Regions from separate parts of the Serratia sp. YWN4 genome, predicted to be linked through region 2. Evidence: predicted binding sites of a transcription regulator. Region 2 holds the regulator's gene; the other holds the start of a gene.
The links. Region 2 encodes PhoB, which activates phosphate uptake and scavenging genes when phosphate is short. Its sites were predicted from a motif close to CTGTCATAAAACTGNCNNAT; they were not measured.
Positions count from the first base shown of each region.

Region 1 (9,525 bases), 1.5 Mb from region 2:
CCTGTTCGCTATAACGCTGTTGCTGCTGCGCCTGTTGGCGATACCAGCGGCGGAAGGTGCCGAAAGAGTATTTTGGCAGTTCACGCCGGTGATCGATCTTCAGCGCTTTATCCAGCAGCATACGCACCGGTTTCAGCCCGGTGGTGGCATTGACGATCGGCGCAAACGGCGTCGACAACGAGCCCATAATATCGGTGTGGCTGAGAATGGCATCGCGCAGCGTCGGCTTTTTCTGGCTGAAATTGGCACGGGCGCGCTGAATAATATCACCGATTTTCACCTCGGATGGGCACGCCACTTCGCAGCGTTTGCAGTTGGTGCAGTATTTCAGCGCCTCATCATACAGCGCCGGATCTTTCAGCCGCAGGCGCTCGCCATCCGGCCCGGCCTGCTTCGGCCCCGGATAGAGCGGGTTGACCTTGGCCACCGGGCAATAGGTGGTACACACCGTGCATTTAATGCAGCTCTCAAAGCTGTTGTCTTTTAACAGGCTCATGCCGATACCTCCTGCATAGCAATCTGTTGTGCCACATACAGCGCACCTATCAGCGATACCCCGGCTCCGCAGCCCTGCTGCAACGGATCGTAGCCCGCGGTGACGGCCCCGATAGCGTACAGATTCGCGATCGCCTGCCCTTGCTTGAGCGCACGTAAACTGGCATCGGTCTGCACGCCAAATTGCAAGTAGGGTTGCGGCGCGAACAAATCGCTGCGGCTCCACTCTTCACGCTGGGGTTGGCTGTAAACATCGAGGCCGAACACCGGTTCACGGATGCCGTCAAACTCCGCCACCAGCCCATTGCTGAAGAAGCTGCCGCTGGCCAGCACCACCTGCTGTGCGCGCAGCGGGATATCGGTGTGATTGCGGGTATACAGGCCGCGAATACGTTGCCCGTCAAAATCCGCCCGCAGCACGGTATCCCCCGGCATAAATACGCCACCCAGTTGCTGCAAACGCTGGCGCAATGCCTGGTGTAGCCGCATGCCGAGCACCGAAGGGGGCAGCGTCGGCAACAGGAACACCGGTTTACCGAGCGCCTCGCGCAGCGCCGCCAGTGGCCGATCGTTTTCCAGCCCCAGGCAAGCGGGCAGGAAGATGGTTTCTGCCTCACCCGCCTGGCGTTTGATCTCTTCCGTCAGCACGGCCAAATTCTCTGGCACATCCAGCACGCGGGCGATATTCACCGCGCGGAACTCGCTAGGGTTATTGCGCAGCCGATCCAGCAGCGGTAAATGCAGCGAAGCGACCTCGGCTCTCACCCCCTGTTCCTCGGCCAGCGAGCTGGCCGCCATCTGCGGTTGAAAATCCAGGAAGCCTTCGATGCCAAGCACCGCGATCTTGCGCCATGGCAAAATGCCGCCAAGTACGGTGATCGGGATCGCCTGCGGGCTGAGCCAGGTGGCGCGGCGCGTACCGAGCGGCGTGATGCGCAGATGATTGCGCTCGCTGCTGCCCTGCATTTGCACGCCGCAGCGCGCCAGCAACTGCGCCGCTTCTGCGGCCAGCGCAGCGACGCGGGTGGCACCCATCAAGCTATAAGGGTGTTGCGGAGCCTGCTGCGCCAGCGCTGGTAAAGCCGCCAACGGTGATTCCACCGCCGTGCCATCGGGCAATTGCGCCAGCAGATCGAGCGATCCGGAAGAAAAATAGAGCGCGCTCTGGCCAGAGCTGACCACCGCGCAACGCTTGCCCTGCTCGGCCAAACGGATGGCGCAGCTCAGCCCGGCCAGCCCGCCGCCAATCACTACCACATCAAATTGCATCATCGGCCTCCTGCTGCTGGTCACCGCGCGCATCAAGCCCGCACAGCCCCTGATAAACCCAACTGGTGAATTCGCTGGCCCGCAACGCATCGCCCCAGGCGATAGGCCGCACACCTTTCCAGCGTTCATTGAGGAAGTGAGAGAGTTGCGCAATGGATTGCTGCGGCGTAGCGACGTTAAAGTGCGTCAGTAACCCGGCAGCACGGCAGGCGCACAGTTCCCCTTGGCAGGTGCCCATGCCAACGCGGGTGCGGCGGCGCAGGTCGACCAGGTTATTAACGGTCAGGGAGTTCACCGCATAGCGGACTTCACCGGCGGTCACGGCCTCGCATTCGCACACCAGGCTGTTATCCAGCCGATCGCCCGACGGAATCTGGCTTGCGCGATCGCCGTGGCGATAAACCGCCGAACCCCGGATGCTCGCTGGCAGCGATACCACGCTGCGCACCGTTTCTTCCGCCGACTGGCGGGAACCCGGCAACGCCACTTCCGCCGTGGTGCAAGGGCTGTTGATACCCAGTTTGGCGCACACTTTGTCGGTCGCCCATTCCGCCATCAGCCGGTAGGTCATCAGCTTGCCGCCGGTAATGGTGATAAAACCTTCCAGCCCGTCACGTTCCGCGTGATCGAGCAGCACAATGCCACGGCTGACGTTACGCCCGGAAGGATCGTCATCGCGCGCCACCAGTGGCCGTACGCCAGCATAGGCACGCAGAATGCGGGTTTGCGCCAGTATTGGTGAGAGTAGCGAACCCTCGCGGATCAGCACGTCCACTTCCTGCGGGGTAACTACCATGTTGTCGATCTGGTCGTAATCAATGCGGGTAGAGGTGGTGCCGATCAACGAGATAGTATCTCCCGGCACCAGAATGTCGGCGTCTGCCGGTTTGCGGCAGCGATTAATCACCATGTTATTAATGCGATGGCCGAGGATTAACAGCGCCCCTTTGGCCGGGAACATGCGCACCCGCAGATCGGCATATTCTGCTATCTGTTGGCCCCAAATGCCGGCGGCATTCACCACCACCTGCGCATGAATGTCGTATTGACGCGCATTTTTATGGTCGAAAACGCGCACGCCGGTGACACGATCGCTCGTGCGCAGTAAACCGATGACCTGATGATAGGTGAGAACCTGCGCACCATGCTCACGCGCATCCAGCATATTGGCGGCGGTCAGCCGGAAAGGATCGACAGTGCCATCCGGCACCCGCACGGCACCGATCAACGTCGGGTTAGCAGCAGGCTCCAGACGCAGCGCCTGCTGGGGTTCGATCGCTTCGGCATTAATCCCGGCATTCAGGCAGGCGGCAATAAACTGCTGTTGATACGCCAGCGAATCCTGCGGCAGGGTAATAAACAGGCCATCGCTAGGTTCGATGCAATGGTGGGCAATGCGTTTCAGTATGCGGTTTTCTTCAATGCACTCGCGGGCCGATTCACCGTCGGTCACCGCATAGCGCGCTCCGCTGTGCAGCAGCCCATGGTTACGGCCGGTCGCCCCGGTGGCGATGTCATGCCGCTCCAGCAAAACGCAGCGCAGCCCGCGCCGCGCGCAGTCACGGGCAATCCCTGCGCCGGTCGCCCCGCCGCCAATAATGATCACATCCGTTTCGGTCACTGGTGAGTTGTTGCTCATCACGCCCCCTGAGCCTATGGTTATCATCCTATTGGTACACATTTATTAAGGACTTTGTTTGATAAGGAACAATAACGAACAAAAAACGAAAGTAAAATGACCTTAAAAAACCACAAATGTGATCAAAATCACAAGTTTTTGCTGTTTACTCATTTCAAAATGTTAACCAATCGCGCAGAATCCGCCGATGTTTCATAAAAGTGTAACAATTGCGCCATTCATCACAATGGAACCCCAGGGTTTTGACTAGGATGACGCTCGTTATGGAACAATTTGACAACACTTAATTCTGGTATCCGCTCGATCATCTTCAGGACATCCGTTTCCTGCTGATGTAATAACTGATAAAGCCATCGGAGGCGCTCATGTTGAGTATTTTTAAGCCAGCAGCACACATTTCCCGTGTGCCGGTCGATAAGGTAGATCCGCTCTACCGTAAGCTGCGCTGGCAAATTTTTATGGGGATTTTCTTCGGTTACGCCGCCTACTATCTGGTGCGTAAAAACTTCACCCTGGCGATGCCGTATCTGATCGAGCAAGGTTTCAGCCGTGGGGACCTGGGCTTTGCGCTGTCAGGGATTTCCATCGCTTATGGCTTCTCCAAGTTCATCATGGGGTCGGTTTCCGACCGTTCTAACCCACGCGTATTCCTGCCCGCAGGCCTGATCCTGTCGGCCGCAGTGATGCTGTTTATGGGCTTTGTGCCTTGGGCCACCTCCAGCATTGCGGTGATGTTTGTGCTGCTGTTCCTGTGTGGCTGGTTCCAGGGCATGGGTTGGCCACCGTGTGGCCGCACTATGGTGCACTGGTGGTCGCAGAAAGAGCGCGGCAGTATCGTTTCGGTGTGGAACTGCGCTCATAACGTGGGTGGCGGTCTGCCGCCGCTGCTGTTCCTGCTGGGGATGGCGTGGTTCAACGACTGGAAAGCGGCGCTGTATATGCCTGCCTTCGGTGCGATCCTGGTGGCGATGATCGCCTTCGCCCTGATGCGTGATACCCCGCAGTCTGTTGGCCTGCCACCGATTGAAGAATACAAAAACGACTACCCGGATGATTACAGCGATAAAGCAGAAGAAGAACTGACTGCCAAGCAGATCTTCATGCAGTACGTCCTGCCGAACAAGCTGTTGTGGTATATCGCCATCGCCAACGTTTTTGTCTACCTGTTGCGTTACGGCATCCTCGACTGGTCGCCGACCTACCTGAAAGAAGTCAAACATTTCGCGCTGGATAAATCATCCTGGGCCTACTTCCTGTACGAATACGCCGGTATTCCAGGCACGCTGCTGTGCGGTTGGATGTCGGATAAGGTATTCAAAGGCAACCGTGGTGCCACCGGGGTGTTCTTCATGGTGCTGGTCACCATCGCTACCATCGTTTACTGGCTGAACCCGGTGGGTAATCCGGGCATCGATATGGCCTGTATGATCACCATCGGCTTCCTGATTTACGGCCCGGTCATGCTGATCGGCCTGCATGCGCTGGAACTGGCACCGAAAAAAGCCGCGGGTACCGCTGCGGGCTTCACCGGCCTGTTCGGCTACCTGGGTGGCTCGGTTGCCGCCAGCGCCATCGTCGGTTACACCGTTGACTATTTCGGCTGGGACGGCGGCTTTATGGTGATGATCGGCGGCAGCATCGGCGCAGTCATCCTGCTGTTGCTGACCATGATCAGCGAGAAGAAACATCACGCTGATATCGCAGCCAAACGCGGTTAATTGTCACAATCTTTTTGCACGATTTAAAGGTCGCTTTCTGCGGCCTTTTTACTTACCTCTGCCTATAAAATGGAGATTATAGAATGCGAATGAGAACTCAAACCAAAGCCCTGCTGGCAGGGATCATTCTCGCCACTTCCATGCTCAGCGTTGCGCAGGCTGCGGATAAACTGGTCATCGCCCACCGTGGTGCCAGCGGTTACCTGCCGGAGCACACGCTGCCTGCCAAGGCGATGGCCTACGCCCAAGGCGCGGACTATCTGGAGCAGGACGTGGTCATGACCAAGGACGATAAACTGATCGTCCTGCACGATCACTTCCTTGACCGCGTGACCGACGTGGCGCAGAAGTTCCCCGATCGTAAACGTAAAGATGGCCGCTATTACGCCATCGACTTCACCCTGGCCGAGATCCAGTCGCTGAAGTTCACCGAAGAGTTTTTGGTTAAAGACGGCGTGCAGCAGCAGAAATTCCCTAACCGTTTCCCGATGTGGAAATCTGATTTCCGCATCCATACGCTGCAAGATGAGATTGAGATGATTCAGGGGATGAATCACTCAACCGGCAAGGATATTGGCATCTACGTGGAAACCAAGGCGCCTTGGTTCCACAAAATTGAAGGCAAGGATATCTCCAAAGCCGTGCTGGAAGTGCTGAAATCCTACGGTTACACCAAAAAAGACGACAAGGCTTACCTGCAAAGCTTTGATGCGCCGGATTTAGAGCGGGTGAAGAAAGAGCTGTTACCGGCGATGAACATGGACATCAAACTGGTACAGTTGATCACCAATACCGGCGATCAGAAGGTGAGCGAAACGATGGTGATCCACCCGGATGGTAGCCTGACGCCGTACAACTACGATTGGATGTATGAACCTGGTGCCGCCGCCAAGCTGGCCAAATATGCCGATGGCATTGGCCCATGGTATCCAATGATTGTGAAAAGCACCTCAACCCCTGGCCACATTGAGCTGACCACCCTGGCGAAAGAGGCCAAGCAGCAGGGCTTGCAGATCCACCCGTACACCTTCCGTGCCGATCCTGGTCAGGTTCCGTCTTATGCCAAGGATTTCAACGATATGCTGAAGATTTTCTACATTGATGCAGGCGTTGACGGCCTGTTCACCGACTTCCCAGACAAAGGCGTACAGTTCCTGCAACAGCACAAGTTACACAAATAACCGCCCCTGAACAGTGCTCCGCCAGTTATTGCGGAGCACTGCTATTTTGGGGCGTTAGTACATTACCACTGGCACGGCGCTACGCTGTGACTGACTCACCGTATCCTTGCTCGACGGATACAGCTTAGGTGCCAGTTCCGTCTGACCGTTGGCCGTCACCGGTTCCCACTAAACGATGCTCTTGTCCAATGCTGCGACCTGCTGTGGCGTCAGGCTGACACCCAATTTTAGGTCTAGCCCGGTTTGACAGGCCCAACCCGCTTTCGCAACTGACCATCAAGGGCCGCTGGCTGGAAGCATTAGTATTTACCCAGTGCCACTGAACACGGCCAGTTGATTATCCGCACCGCGCCCGCCAATGAGGGGAACGCATGAACATCACCTTTACCCCTCAACCAATCCCGGAACTGATGATTGAAGGCGCTACGTTGGCTAGGCTCGGATTTACCGCTGGCACCCCGTTACAACTGACGCTCCAGCATCACCGGCTCTGGATCACTGTCGTCACCGACGAAGCCGCATGGGAAGCGCTGTGTGACAACTTTGCCACAGGCAAAGTTGAACGCTGCTTGCAGCTGCCCCGAAGGGGCGAATATACCCAGCCAAGACCGTCCCGACCTGGGTGCGGATTGGGTGCGGGATAACGGCGAACTGATTATCGGCGGCGACTGGCTCACCGAGTCCGGCATTACCGATGCGGAACAACTGGAACTCATCATTGCGCACGGTGTGCTCCGGTTACAGCGGCGAGAAGTGGAAGTTTTTAAGGCTTAGAAGTAAGAACCCCGGCCAACGGGCCGGGGAACATTACTATTCAATAAGATCTTTCTTCGCCTCTTCTAATACAGACAAAAAATCATTTAGTGGGAACTTCATTGCTACTTGCTCAGCAAGCATTCTTGCATCAGCAAAAAATTCCACTTCAATATTGTCTATTCCTCTATCTTTATTGAGTTGGCAAAGTATTTGATCTTTATAAGAGATCTCCGCTGTTAGCTCTTCGTAACGAGAGTCACTAAAAAAGACAACATCAAAATCAGTACGCATAATTATTGCGGCCTCTTAGGGTCTAAAAATCCAGAGAAAGAACCATCAGAGTTATAACGGATACCGCGCCCATCAGGTAAGCGGTATTCAACGCCACCTCTTGAAAGATCTGTTTTCACTGTGTTTGTATTATTCAGCACTTCATTCACAAATTGATTAGCAACCTCATTCTTTTGAACAGGGTTGCCTTTCAACGGTTCAAAAACACCACCGGATCTACCGGCATGTTTTTCCCAAGCCCTTGCGGCAGCAGATAATCCTTGTTCATTAATTGGCTCATTAGCTGAAGAGACTAGAGCATCTTTCTTAAAGCGATCAAAGTTATTGGCATTATTCCTCGCATTTTCCTCATCCTCCGGTCCCCAACCACCCGGCGTTCCAGACCCCGAACCACCCAGCTCTTTCTTCTGTTCATCCGTCAGGTCTTTGCCGATATTCGGATTCTGACTACCGTTCGAGTCTGATTGGTTCTGTGCCGCAACGATTGCCATCAGCACACAGCTTGCATTTTGCAGACATGCCGCGTCTAACCCTTCCTTCACTTTCTTGGTCAGGGCCAGTGCCGCCTGCTCATTGGCTCCGCCTTTACCGGCTTCGGCCATCGCGGCGGCGTTCAACGTTTCCTGCGCCAGCATTTGCGACAACATGCCAGCACCCGCCATATTATTGCTCAGTTCGTTCTTGCCTGCCTGTGCTCCCGCCATCGCGCCAGCAGTATCACCACCGGTCAACCCGCCAGCCAGACCCGCCGCCAGGCTACCCAGCGCAACCAGCGTTTGCTTCTGCTCTTCGCTCAGTTGGCTTACCGGGATATCACCGTACAGCGATTTCTTCAGGCTTTCCCCGATCAGTGCCGAGGTTGCTGCACCCGCCGCCCCAGCCGTTGCACTGTTACCACTGGCCTGCGCCACCACCGCACCTAATACCGCGTGCGCCATCACCCGACTGGCTTCATCCGGGGCATACTGTTTGATGACCTCCGCCAGATACGGGGCGGCTGCACCAGAGAGCGCCTGCGCCATATTGCCACCGGCCAGGCCCTGCAACGCTGCCGTCGCCGCCTAGATACCTTGCTGGATCGCGCTGCCGGTGCCCCATTGCGCTTGCGTGGTTTTATACGCCGACGAACTGGTCAGTAACTTGTCATACTCGGCACGTTTCTCTGGCGTCGCATCGCTCCCCGGTGCCTTGATACCCTTGGCTTCCAGTTCTGCACGACCGGCATTCGTTGCCAGGATCTTGCCTTGCGTCGCCGCAATGTCTATCGCCTGCGCACCGATTTCGCCCAGCAGTTGCGCCGCCCTCAGCCGGTTCTGCTCCTTCTCCTTATCAAAGATCGGCCCAATGCTTCCGTTAGCATTGTCGGTATCCCGGCTTAGCTCCGCCACATCCTGTTTCTGGTTGGCCTGGTCACGGATGATAAGGGTGCCATCACTGACTGCGGCCTGCGTTGTGCCTTCTGCATGCCCATTATTGCCCAGGCCCGACAACGCCAGGCTGCCCAGATTGCTCAGCAGGTCAGAGCCCACCGGGCCACCAGAACTCAGGCTACCGCCCTGATGCTCGGCCTTGAAGTCTGCCTGGTTATGGATATTGCTAAAGCCCAGTGTGCCGGTATCCAACCGGTTTTTATCCGCATCTGCCGTGCTGGCTATCACTGCACCGTCAAGCTGCGTATGCTCACCCACCGTGATATCAAAGCCACCTTTACCCGCGTAGATACCCGTCTGTTCCTGCACGCTGTCATAGTTGCTGTGCAGTTTGTCACGGCTCATGCTCAGGTTGGCAGAGCCACCGCCGCCCACCACCGCCACGCTGACACCACCACTGATGCTGGTCTGCTTCGCATCATAGTTGTCGCTGTCCTGCTGGCTCTGCAGCGTCAGATTACGCCCTGCATCCACCTTCACCGTGTCACCGCTGGCCTGAGCGCCCACCAGGGCCGTGTCGCGGCCACTGTGCAGCGACAGCGTACCGCCACTGTCGACCTGGGTTTCGCTCCAGAACGTGCCATCGCCGTGCTCATTGCCCTGACTCTTGTTGGCGTTGGCGTGTGCTTCCGGTGAACCCGTATTGACAGGTTTATGAGACCTGCATCTGGTTTACAGGAGGCCGTTCGTCAGGTGGTGAAGTGCTGAGTGTGGTGTTGGGGGGCTTTGGCACAGGGGCTGAGTCC
Region 1 is NZ_CM147696.1:5,238,357-5,247,881, forward strand. Features, by position in the region: gene glpC (anaerobic glycerol-3-phosphate dehydrogenase subunit GlpC) at 1-496, opposite strand, end outside; gene glpB (glycerol-3-phosphate dehydrogenase subunit GlpB) at 493-1,764, opposite strand; gene glpA (anaerobic glycerol-3-phosphate dehydrogenase subunit A) at 1,754-3,403, opposite strand; gene glpT (glycerol-3-phosphate transporter) at 3,769-5,121, shown strand; gene glpQ (glycerophosphodiester phosphodiesterase) at 5,211-6,302, shown strand; gene ACX9GT_RS24150 (hypothetical protein) at 6,837-7,076, shown strand; gene ACX9GT_RS24155 (hypothetical protein) at 7,113-7,349, opposite strand; partial or broken gene ACX9GT_RS24160 (hemagglutinin repeat-containing protein) at 7,352-9,400, opposite strand.
Region 1: glpT (glycerol-3-phosphate transporter) is a predicted target of PhoB. The motif match lies at 3,593-3,612, and genes of this name have one in related genera.

Region 2 (9,525 bases):
CCAGCTTATCCCGCACTTTATCCGCCAGGATCTTGCCGCTTTCCCGTAACGCCAGTTCCACCTTCGGAGCCTGTAAGTTACCGGTGGGATCGTTTTTGGCGCGGCGCTGGCTCCAGAAGGCGCGATAGCCGATGCCTTTCACCTCAAACTCCACTTCTGCCAGCGATTCGGCGGTATGGCGCGTCATCAGTTCGTTTTGGCTTGGCGTCACGTTCAGCCGCGGCGTTTGGTGATACAGCGCCAGGCAAATTGCATCCAGCAGCGTGGTTTTGCCCGCGCCGGTCGGGCCGGTAATGGCAAACAGCCCGTTGCTGGCGAAGGGTTCGGCGGTGAAGTCGATTTTCCACTCGCCCTGCAACGAATTGAGGTTTTTCAGCCGCAGGCTCAGGATCTTCATGCTGAGTGCTCCTCATCCTGATGTAAGGTTTCAACCACCTGTTGGAACATCTGGCGCATCCTTTGCTGGCGCGGTTCTGCCATTTCGCTCTCCAGCGCCAGCCGCCGTTCGAATACGTCGCCAACGCTCAGTTCATTCAGGGTTTCTTTGTCCTGCTGGGCGATCACCAGGCGGCGTTGCTCTTTGCTGCGCCGCAGCAATAGCACCTCGACCGGCAGTTCATCGGCCAGTTGCTGGATGCGGCGTTGAATATCGCTAAGGTAATCCTGCGTGGCGACTTCGATATCCAGCCAAACCGGCAATTCCCCCTGATGATCGGCAAATTGCCGCAGTTGCTGTTCGATCTGCTGTAGATCGCCTTTGAGCAACTGCATCGGCTGGAAGGTAGGGACTTCCAGCGCAGTCACCTGTTGCAGAGCACCGTCGGCGAAGTCGACCATAAATACGCTTTTGGCTTTGCCGAGTTCGTCAAAGCTGAGTGGGATCGGCGAGCCGCTATAGCGAATATGTTCGGACTTGGCCACGTTCTGGGCACGGTGAATATGGCCGAGGGCAATGTAGTCGGCTGGCGGGAAAGCCTGCGCCGGGAAGGCATCCAGCGTGCCGATGTAGATATCGCGCACCGAATCGGAGGTGGTCACCCCCACGGTGGTTAAGTGGCCGGTGGCGACGATCGGCAGTTGCAGGCCCAGCGCATCGCGGCGCGCGCAGGCGGCCTGATACAAAGAGTGGTAATGCTCGGCAATGGCTTCCTGCAAGGCCTGCTGCTTTTGCGTGCCGGATTCCCCGGCGCGGCTGGTGAGCAGATCGCGCGGGCGCAGGAACGGGATGGCGCACAGCACCGCACCCGGTTGGCCGTCGCGCTGCTTCAGCACCAGGATCTGCGATTCGATCGCCGTTTGCGCATTGGCAATTACGGTCGTATTCAGGCAGGAAAGCAGTTCACGCGATTCATTCAGCGTGGCCACGGAATCATGGTTGCCCCCCAGGATCACCAACTGGCAACCGGTGCGCTGCAATTCCACCACAAAGCGGTTGTACAGTTCGCGGGCGTAGCTCGGCGGGGAGCCGGTATCAAACAGATCCCCGGCGACGATCAGCGCATCTACCTGCTGCTGTTCCACCTGTTCGATCAGCCAGCGTAAGAAGCCCTGGTGCTCGGCGGCGCGGCTTTTGGTGAAAAAGTATTGGCCCAGATGCCAGTCAGAAGTATGAATCAGGCGCATGATACTCCCTGCGTAAAATATAATTGAGGGGCTAATGCCCGCTGTTGTGACGTAAGCATTATGACATCTAAATGATTTTTCTTTGATCGTTAGAATAATCACTATGCTTAGAGCCGCAAAGGCAGTGGTGATTTTCATAAAAGTGTCACAAAACTGACGCATAATGGCGCCGCAACAAGGGCGCGATAGAGATCGCTAACACATTGGCAGGATTGACGATGGCAAAACGCATACTGGTGGTGGAAGACGAAGCGCCGATCCGTGAGATGGTGTGCTTTGTGTTGGAACAGAATGGTTACCAACCGTTGGAAGCCGAGGATTATGACAGTGCCATTGCGCGCCTGTCCGAGCCGTTCCCTGATTTGGTGTTGCTCGACTGGATGCTGCCCGGCGGTTCTGGCATTCAGTTTATCAAGCACATGAAACGTGAAGCGCTGACCCGCGATATCCCGGTGATGATGCTGACCGCACGCGGTGAAGAAGAAGATCGGGTGCGCGGCCTGGAAGTGGGGGCGGATGATTACATCACCAAACCCTTCTCGCCAAAAGAGCTGGTGGCGCGTATCAAAGCGGTGATGCGGCGTATTTCACCGATGGCAGTGGAAGAAGTGATTGAAATGCAAGGGCTGAGCCTGGATCCTTCCTCACACCGGGTGATGGCGAGCGGTCAGGCGCTCGATATGGGGCCGACCGAATTCAAGCTGTTACACTTCTTTATGACTCACCCGGAACGGGTTTACAGCCGCGAACAGTTGCTTAATCACGTCTGGGGCACTAACGTTTATGTAGAAGACCGTACCGTTGATGTGCATATTCGCCGGCTGCGTAAGGCGCTGGAGACCACGGGTCATGACAAAATGGTTCAAACCGTTCGGGGCACCGGCTACCGGTTCTCAACGCGCTATTAATCGCGCAATGTTGGAGCAGATGCCGTGTTAGAACGCCTATCGTGGAAGAGGCTGGCGATTGAGCTGGCCCTTTTTTGTTTGCCTGCTTTACTGCTGGGGCTGATTTTTGGCTATTTGCCCTGGTTCCTGCTGGTTGCGGTGCTGATTGCACTGGTGTGGAATTTCTATAACCAACTCAAACTCTCTCACTGGCTGTGGGTCGATCGCAGCATGACGCCGCCGCCGGGGCGCTGGAGCTGGGAGCCACTGTTTTACGGCCTGTATCAGATGCAGCAGCGTAACCGCCGCCGCCGCCGTGAGCTGGCGCTGTTGATCAAACGCTTTCGCAGCGGGGCGGAATCTTTGCCCGATGCGGTAGTGATGACCACCGTTGAAGGCAATATTTTCTGGTGTAACGGTTTGGCACAGCACCTGCTGGGCTTCCGCTGGCCGGAGGACAACGGCCAACATATCCTCAACCTGCTGCGCTATCCGGAATTCAGCCAATATCTGCAACAGCAGGAATTCTCCAAGCCGCTGACGCTGCAACTGAATAATGAGCACTTTGTCGAATTCCGCGTGATGCCCTATTCCGAAGGGCAACTGCTGATGGTGGCGCGTGATGTCACCCAGATGCGCCAGTTGGAGGGCGCTCGTCGTAACTTCTTCGCCAACGTCAGCCATGAGCTGCGTACCCCGCTGACGGTGCTGCAAGGCTACCTGGAGATGATGAGCGATCAGGAACTCGACGGTTCACTGCGTGGCAAAGCGCTGAGCACTATGCAAGAGCAAACCAAGCGTATGGACGGGCTGGTGAAGCAGTTGCTGACGCTGTCGCGCATCGAGGCGGCACCTAACGTTGATATGAATGAGAAGGTCGATATTCCGCTGATGCTGCGGGTGTTACAGCGTGAGGCGCAGTCGCTCAGCAATGGCAATCATGCGATCAGCTTCCGGATCAATGAAAACCTCAGAGTGTTTGGTAACGAGGATCAACTGCGCAGTGCGGTATCCAACCTGGTGTACAACGCGGTTAACCATACGCCGCCGGGCACCCATCTTGAAGTGAGCTGGCAGCAAACGCCGCAGGGCGCGCAGTTCCAGGTGAGCGATAGCGGGCCGGGCATTGCTGCTGAACATATCCCACGGCTGACCGAACGTTTCTACCGCGTTGATAAAGCGCGTTCGCGCCAGACCGGCGGCAGCGGGCTGGGGCTGGCGATCGTCAAACATGCGCTCAGCCACCATGATTCACGGCTGGAAATATTGAGTGAACCCGGTATCGGCACGCGTTTCATCTTTACCTTGCCTAATCGGTTGATTGTGCCCGCCGCTTTGTCAGAGAATGCGGTGAAAAATTAACGCGTGGACTTGGTTATGGCCCGACTCACCCAAGGATTGCTGTTTTGCCTGATGCTGTTGCTCAGCCCTGGTGCGTTGGCGCAGCCGGACGGCATGCTTTCCGGCAATCTCTCCAGCGCCGGTTCCGACACGCTGGCTAATCTGATGGCGCTGTGGGGGCAGGATTTCAGCCAGCACTATCCTAACGTTAACCTGCAAATTCAGGCCGCCGGATCCTCAACGGCCCCGACCGCCTTGGCGGCGGGCGCGGCGCAACTGGGGCCAATGAGCCGGCCGATGAAAGCGGCGGAAGTGGCGGCGTTTGAGCAGCGCTATGGCTATCCGCCGCTGGCGGTGCCGGTGGCCGTTGATGCGCTGGTGCTGTTGGTGCATCAGGACAATCCGTTGCGTGGGCTGAATTTGCAGCAGCTCGATCAGATCTTTTCTTCCACCCGCCGCTGTGGCGAAAACACCGCGATTCAGCGCTGGGGCCAACTGGGGTTACAGGGCAGTTGGGCACAGCGCACTTTGCAACGTTTTGGCCGCAATTCCGCTTCTGGCACTTACGGCTATTTCAAGCTGCGCGCGCTGTGTGGCGGTGATTTTATGGCGCGGGTGAACGAGTTGCCCGGCTCGGCTTCGGTGGTGCAGGCGGTGGCGGGATCGTTAAGCGGCATCGGCTATGCCAGCATTGGCTTTCGTGCCAGCGGCGTGCGCTTGTTGCCGCTGGCGGAATCAGGCAACAACTACGTGGCCCCGACGGAAACCAATGTGCGCAACGGTAGCTATCCGCTGGCGCGTTATCTGTATATCTACATCAATAAAGCGCCTAACCAACCGCTGGAACCGCTGACCGCCGCGTTTCTTGATCGCGTGCTTTCGGTGCAGGGGCAGAGGTTGGTGAATCACGACGGTTATCTGCCGTTACCCCCGGATACGTTGCGCAAAACGCGCATGATGCTGGGGCTGGAGCAGGCCCGTTGAGTGGCAAAAACTGAGCGCATAACACGCATTGAATGATCGGTTTTTGGCGTTGTCGCGCAATATTTAATGCTATGTTTCACACTCTGTGAGATTGTTGCTTAAAGATAATACAAATCATGTAGTGCATATTTATTGATAACCCCTACGATCGACTGGCTGCAAAATATTATCTGGACGATCGCTCTGCTTTCTTCGCTGCATCTTGTCTTTTGGCGCTATAAACGCTTAACTTAGCCCCCGTTGCTGGACTAAACCTCCATTCACCCTTTGGTCTTTCAAGCCGGTTGCCGTTGGCTACAGCCTGAAATCTGCCGGGGATATAACTTCTAAAACTCTGCCCATCATCATGAGTGGTCATCTTGCGAGCCAGGACGAAACGCCAGGTATTGTGCGTTTTTTGTGCTTATTGGTTTCTTGATGCAATGGCAGGCCAGCAACCTCATTCAGGCATTTTGCCACCACACTGGCGGAAATTTATTCATTTTTACAGGCAACACAACATCCTATGAGTCAGCGTTTAACATCAAAAGATATTCTGGCGTTGGGGTTTATGACCTTCGCCTTGTTCGTCGGTGCCGGGAACATTATCTTCCCGCCGATGGTGGGTTTGCAGTCCGGCGAGCATGTTTGGACTGCGGCACTGGGTTTCCTGATCACCGCCGTGGGTTTGCCGGTGATGACGGTGATCGCGCTGGCGCGCGTGGGTGGCGGTGTTGATGCACTGAGTTCGCCGATTGGCCGCAGCGCGGGTTTACTGCTGGCGACGGTGTGCTATCTGGCCGTCGGCCCGCTGTTTGCTACCCCGCGTACTGCCACCGTTTCCTTTGAAGTGGGTATTGCCCCATTGACCGGTGATGGCCCTCTGCCGCTGTTTATCTACAGCCTGGTTTATTTCGCGCTGGTGATCGGTATCTCGCTGTATCCGGGCCGCCTGCTCGATACCGTGGGCCATATTCTGGCTCCGCTGAAGATGGTGGCGCTGGCTATTCTGGGTATTGCCGCGCTGGTGTGGCCTGCCGGGGCACCGATCCCGGCGGTAGAGGCTTACCAGAGCGTGCCTTTCTCCTCCGGCTTCGTGAATGGTTACCTGACCATGGATACGCTCGGGGCGATGGTGTTCGGCATCGTGATCGTCAACGCTGCACGTTCGCGTGGGGTGAAAGATGCCGGTCTGCTGACCCGTTACACTATTCTGGCGGGTTTGATCGCCGGTATCGGCCTGACGCTGGTGTATCTGAGCCTGTTCAAACTGGGTTCCGGCAGCGGCGTGTTGGTGCCTGATGCCACCAACGGCGCGGTGATCCTGCATGCTTATGTGCAGAATACCTTTGGCGGCTTAGGCAGTTTCTTCCTGGCGGCGCTGATCTTTATTGCCTGCATGGTCACGGCGGTGGGCCTGACCTGCGCCTGCGCCGAGTTCTTTGAGCAGTACCTGCCGTTCTCTTACAAGACGCTGGTGTTTATTCTGGGCCTGTTCTCGATGTTGGTTTCCAACCTTGGTCTGAGCCATCTGATTAAGATCTCGATCCCGGTGCTGACCGCAATTTATCCCCCTTGCATCGTGCTGGTAGTGCTGAGCTTCACTCTGCGCTGGTGGAACAGTAGTTCGCGAATTGTTGCGCCGGTGATGTTAGTCAGCCTGTTGTTTGGTATTCTTGACGCCGTGAAAGCGTCCAGCTTCCAGCATCTGATGCCAGCCTGGACCGATAATCTGCCGCTGGCGGTGCAGGGTTTGGCATGGTTGCCACCTTCGCTGCTGATGTTGGCGCTGGTCGCAATTTATGATCGGGTTTTTGCACGCAGCCGCGAAGTGACTGTGCACTCATAAACCTGCGGTCTTAACTTTGGGCCACGGACTTGTCCGTGGCTTTTGTTCGTTTAAAGGGACAGGTCATTTCCATGCAACAACAGTCATCCACCGCAGCACCGGCCAACAAGCTGAAGCGTGGCCTCAGTACGCGCCACATTCGCTTTATGGCCCTCGGCTCCGCTATCGGTACCGGCTTATTTTACGGTTCCGCAGAAGCCATCCGCATGGCAGGCCCCAGCGTTCTGCTGGCTTACCTGATCGGCGGTATCATCGCTTTTATCATCATGCGCGCACTGGGCGAAATGTCGGTCAACAACCCGCAGGCAGGTTCGTTCTCACGCTATGCCCAAGATTACCTTGGCCCGATGGCCGGTTATATCACCGGTTGGACCTACTGCTTTGAAATCCTGATCGTCGCCATTGCCGACGTGACGGCGTTCGGCATCTATATGGGCGTCTGGTTCCCCGAGGTGCAGCACTGGATCTGGGTATTGAGCATTGTGCTGATCATCGGTGCGATTAACCTGATGAGCGTGAAGGTGTTTGGTGAGCTGGAGTTCTGGTTCTCCTTCTTCAAAGTGGCCACCATTATCGTCATGATCGCAGCCGGTGTCGGTATCATTATCTGGGGCATTGGCAACGGCGGCCAAGCGACCGGTATTAGCAATCTGTGGACGAACGGCGGTTTCTTCAGCAACGGCTTTATCGGCATGCTGCTGTCGCTGCAACTGGTGATGTTTGCCTATGGTGGCATCGAGATTATCGGTATTACTGCCGGTGAAGCCAAAGATCCGAAAGTGTCGATCCCGAAGGCGATCAACTCGGTGCCATGGCGCATTCTGGTGTTCTATGTAGGGACGCTGTTTGTCATCATGTCGATCTACCCGTGGAACCAGGTCGGCACCAGCGGCAGCCCGTTTGTTCTTACCTTCCAGCACATGGGGATCACCATGGCGGCAGGCATCCTTAACTTTGTGGTGATCACCGCGTCGCTGTCGGCGATCAACAGCAATGTGTTCGGCGTTGGCCGTATGATGCACGGCTTGGCAGAGCAGGGCCATGCACCGAAGGTATTCAGTAAAATCTCCAAACACGGTATTCCGTGGGTGACGGTAGTGGTGATGATGGCGGCGCTGCTGATTGCCGTATACCTCAACTATGTGATGCCGAAGGACGTATTCCTGGTGATTGCCTCACTGGCGACCTTTGCTACCGTGTGGGTGTGGATTATGATCCTGATCTCGCAGATCGCTTTCCGCCGCAGCTTGAGCAAAGACCAGGTGAAGAAGTTGGACTTCCCGCTGCGTGGCGGCGTGTTTACATCAGTGATTGCCATCATCTTCCTGGTGTTTATCATTGGTCTGATCGGCTACTTCCCAACCACCCGCGTTTCTTTGTATGCCGGGTTGGTGTGGGTCGCGCTACTGCTGCTGGGTTACTACATCAAGGTGAACCGCCAGAAGAAGCAGGCAGGATTGGCAACACAGCAAGACTGATGTGAAAAATATCGGCCCTGATCCGCAGGGCCGATATGGTTAGATAACTCCCCCTGCCAGAAAACTCTCCATATCAAAAGTGCCTTAGCTAAAAGGCAACAGGGTGATTTTACCCTGGGATCCGCATCTCCACCCCTCAACTCATCCCTGAGTTTGTCGAACAGAGAGGAGGGGAAATGGCACTCGACGTGGCATTGTTCGGGGCATTAAATAGTGCCGTCTATTACATCAGGAGAACCTTAATGCTTAACGCCTGGCATCAACCCGTTCCCCCCTTCGTGGTGAAGAAAGGGCAACGTCTGGAGATCACACTTTGGGTGCAGGGGGATGATCTGCCCGAACAGATCCTCTTACGCACCGAGTCGGACAATGAGGAATGGCTGCTGAAAATGAAGGCGCAGGCCGCGGAAGGCTTGTGGCGCTATCACGCCAGCCTGACATTAAATGAGGGCGAGGCCACCCGGCGTTACTGCTTTAAGCTGCTGTGGGCCGATCGTCAGCAGTGGTTTGGCCCGCAGGGTTGGTCGCTGATCCCGCCGGGGCAACTGGCTCAATTTGCGGTCGATGAGCCGAATCATAGCCCGATGTGGGTGGCCGATCAGGTGTTTTATCAGATATTCCCCGATCGTTTTGCCAGCAGCGGTGCCGCGCATGGTATTAAAAGCGGCAGCTATCGCCATCATGCGGCGGGTTGCAATGTGGTACGCCGCGATTGGCAACATCCGCTGGAAGAGAAACATGCGGCTTCGACTTTCTACGGCGGCGATCTGGATGGCATTAGTGAGAAACTGCCGTACCTGCAACAGCTTGGCGTGACGGCGTTGTATCTCAACCCGATCTTCACCTCACCGAGCGTGCATAAATATGACACAGACGATTATTATCAGGTCGATCCGTACTTTGGCGGCAATGAAGCGCTACAGCGTTTGCGAGTAAGCACTCACCAGGTGGGGATGAAAATGCTGCTGGATGGGGTTTTCAACCATACCGGCGATTCGCATCCGTGGTTCGATCGTTATCAGCAGGCCGAACAGGGCGCTTGCCACAACCCGGATTCCCCTTATCGCGGCTGGTTTAATTTCTACCCGGATGGCGAGGCGCTAACCTGGAAAGGCCATACCAATCTGCCCAAGCTCAATTTTGCTGAACCACAGGTGGTGGATGTTATTTATCGCGCCGACAGCAGCGTGGTACGCCATTGGATGCGGCCGCCTTACAGTATCGACGGTTGGCGGCTGGACGTGGTGCATATGCTGGGGGAGAACGGCGGAGCGGAGGGCAACTTGCATCACTTGGCCGGGATTTATCAGGCGGTCAAGCAGGAGAACCCAGAGGCTTACGTTCTGGGCGAGCATTTTGGTGATGCCCGCCGCTGGTTGCACGC
Region 2 is NZ_CM147696.1:1,235,135-1,244,659, forward strand. Features, by position in the region: gene sbcC (exonuclease subunit SbcC) at 1-397, opposite strand, end outside; gene sbcD (exonuclease subunit SbcD) at 394-1,623, opposite strand; gene phoB (phosphate response regulator transcription factor PhoB) at 1,842-2,531, shown strand; gene phoR (phosphate regulon sensor histidine kinase PhoR) at 2,556-3,872, shown strand; gene ACX9GT_RS05795 (PstS family phosphate ABC transporter substrate-binding protein) at 3,888-4,835, shown strand; gene brnQ (branched-chain amino acid transport system II carrier protein) at 5,341-6,663, shown strand; gene proY (proline-specific permease ProY) at 6,735-8,141, shown strand; gene malZ (maltodextrin glucosidase) at 8,384-9,525, shown strand, end outside.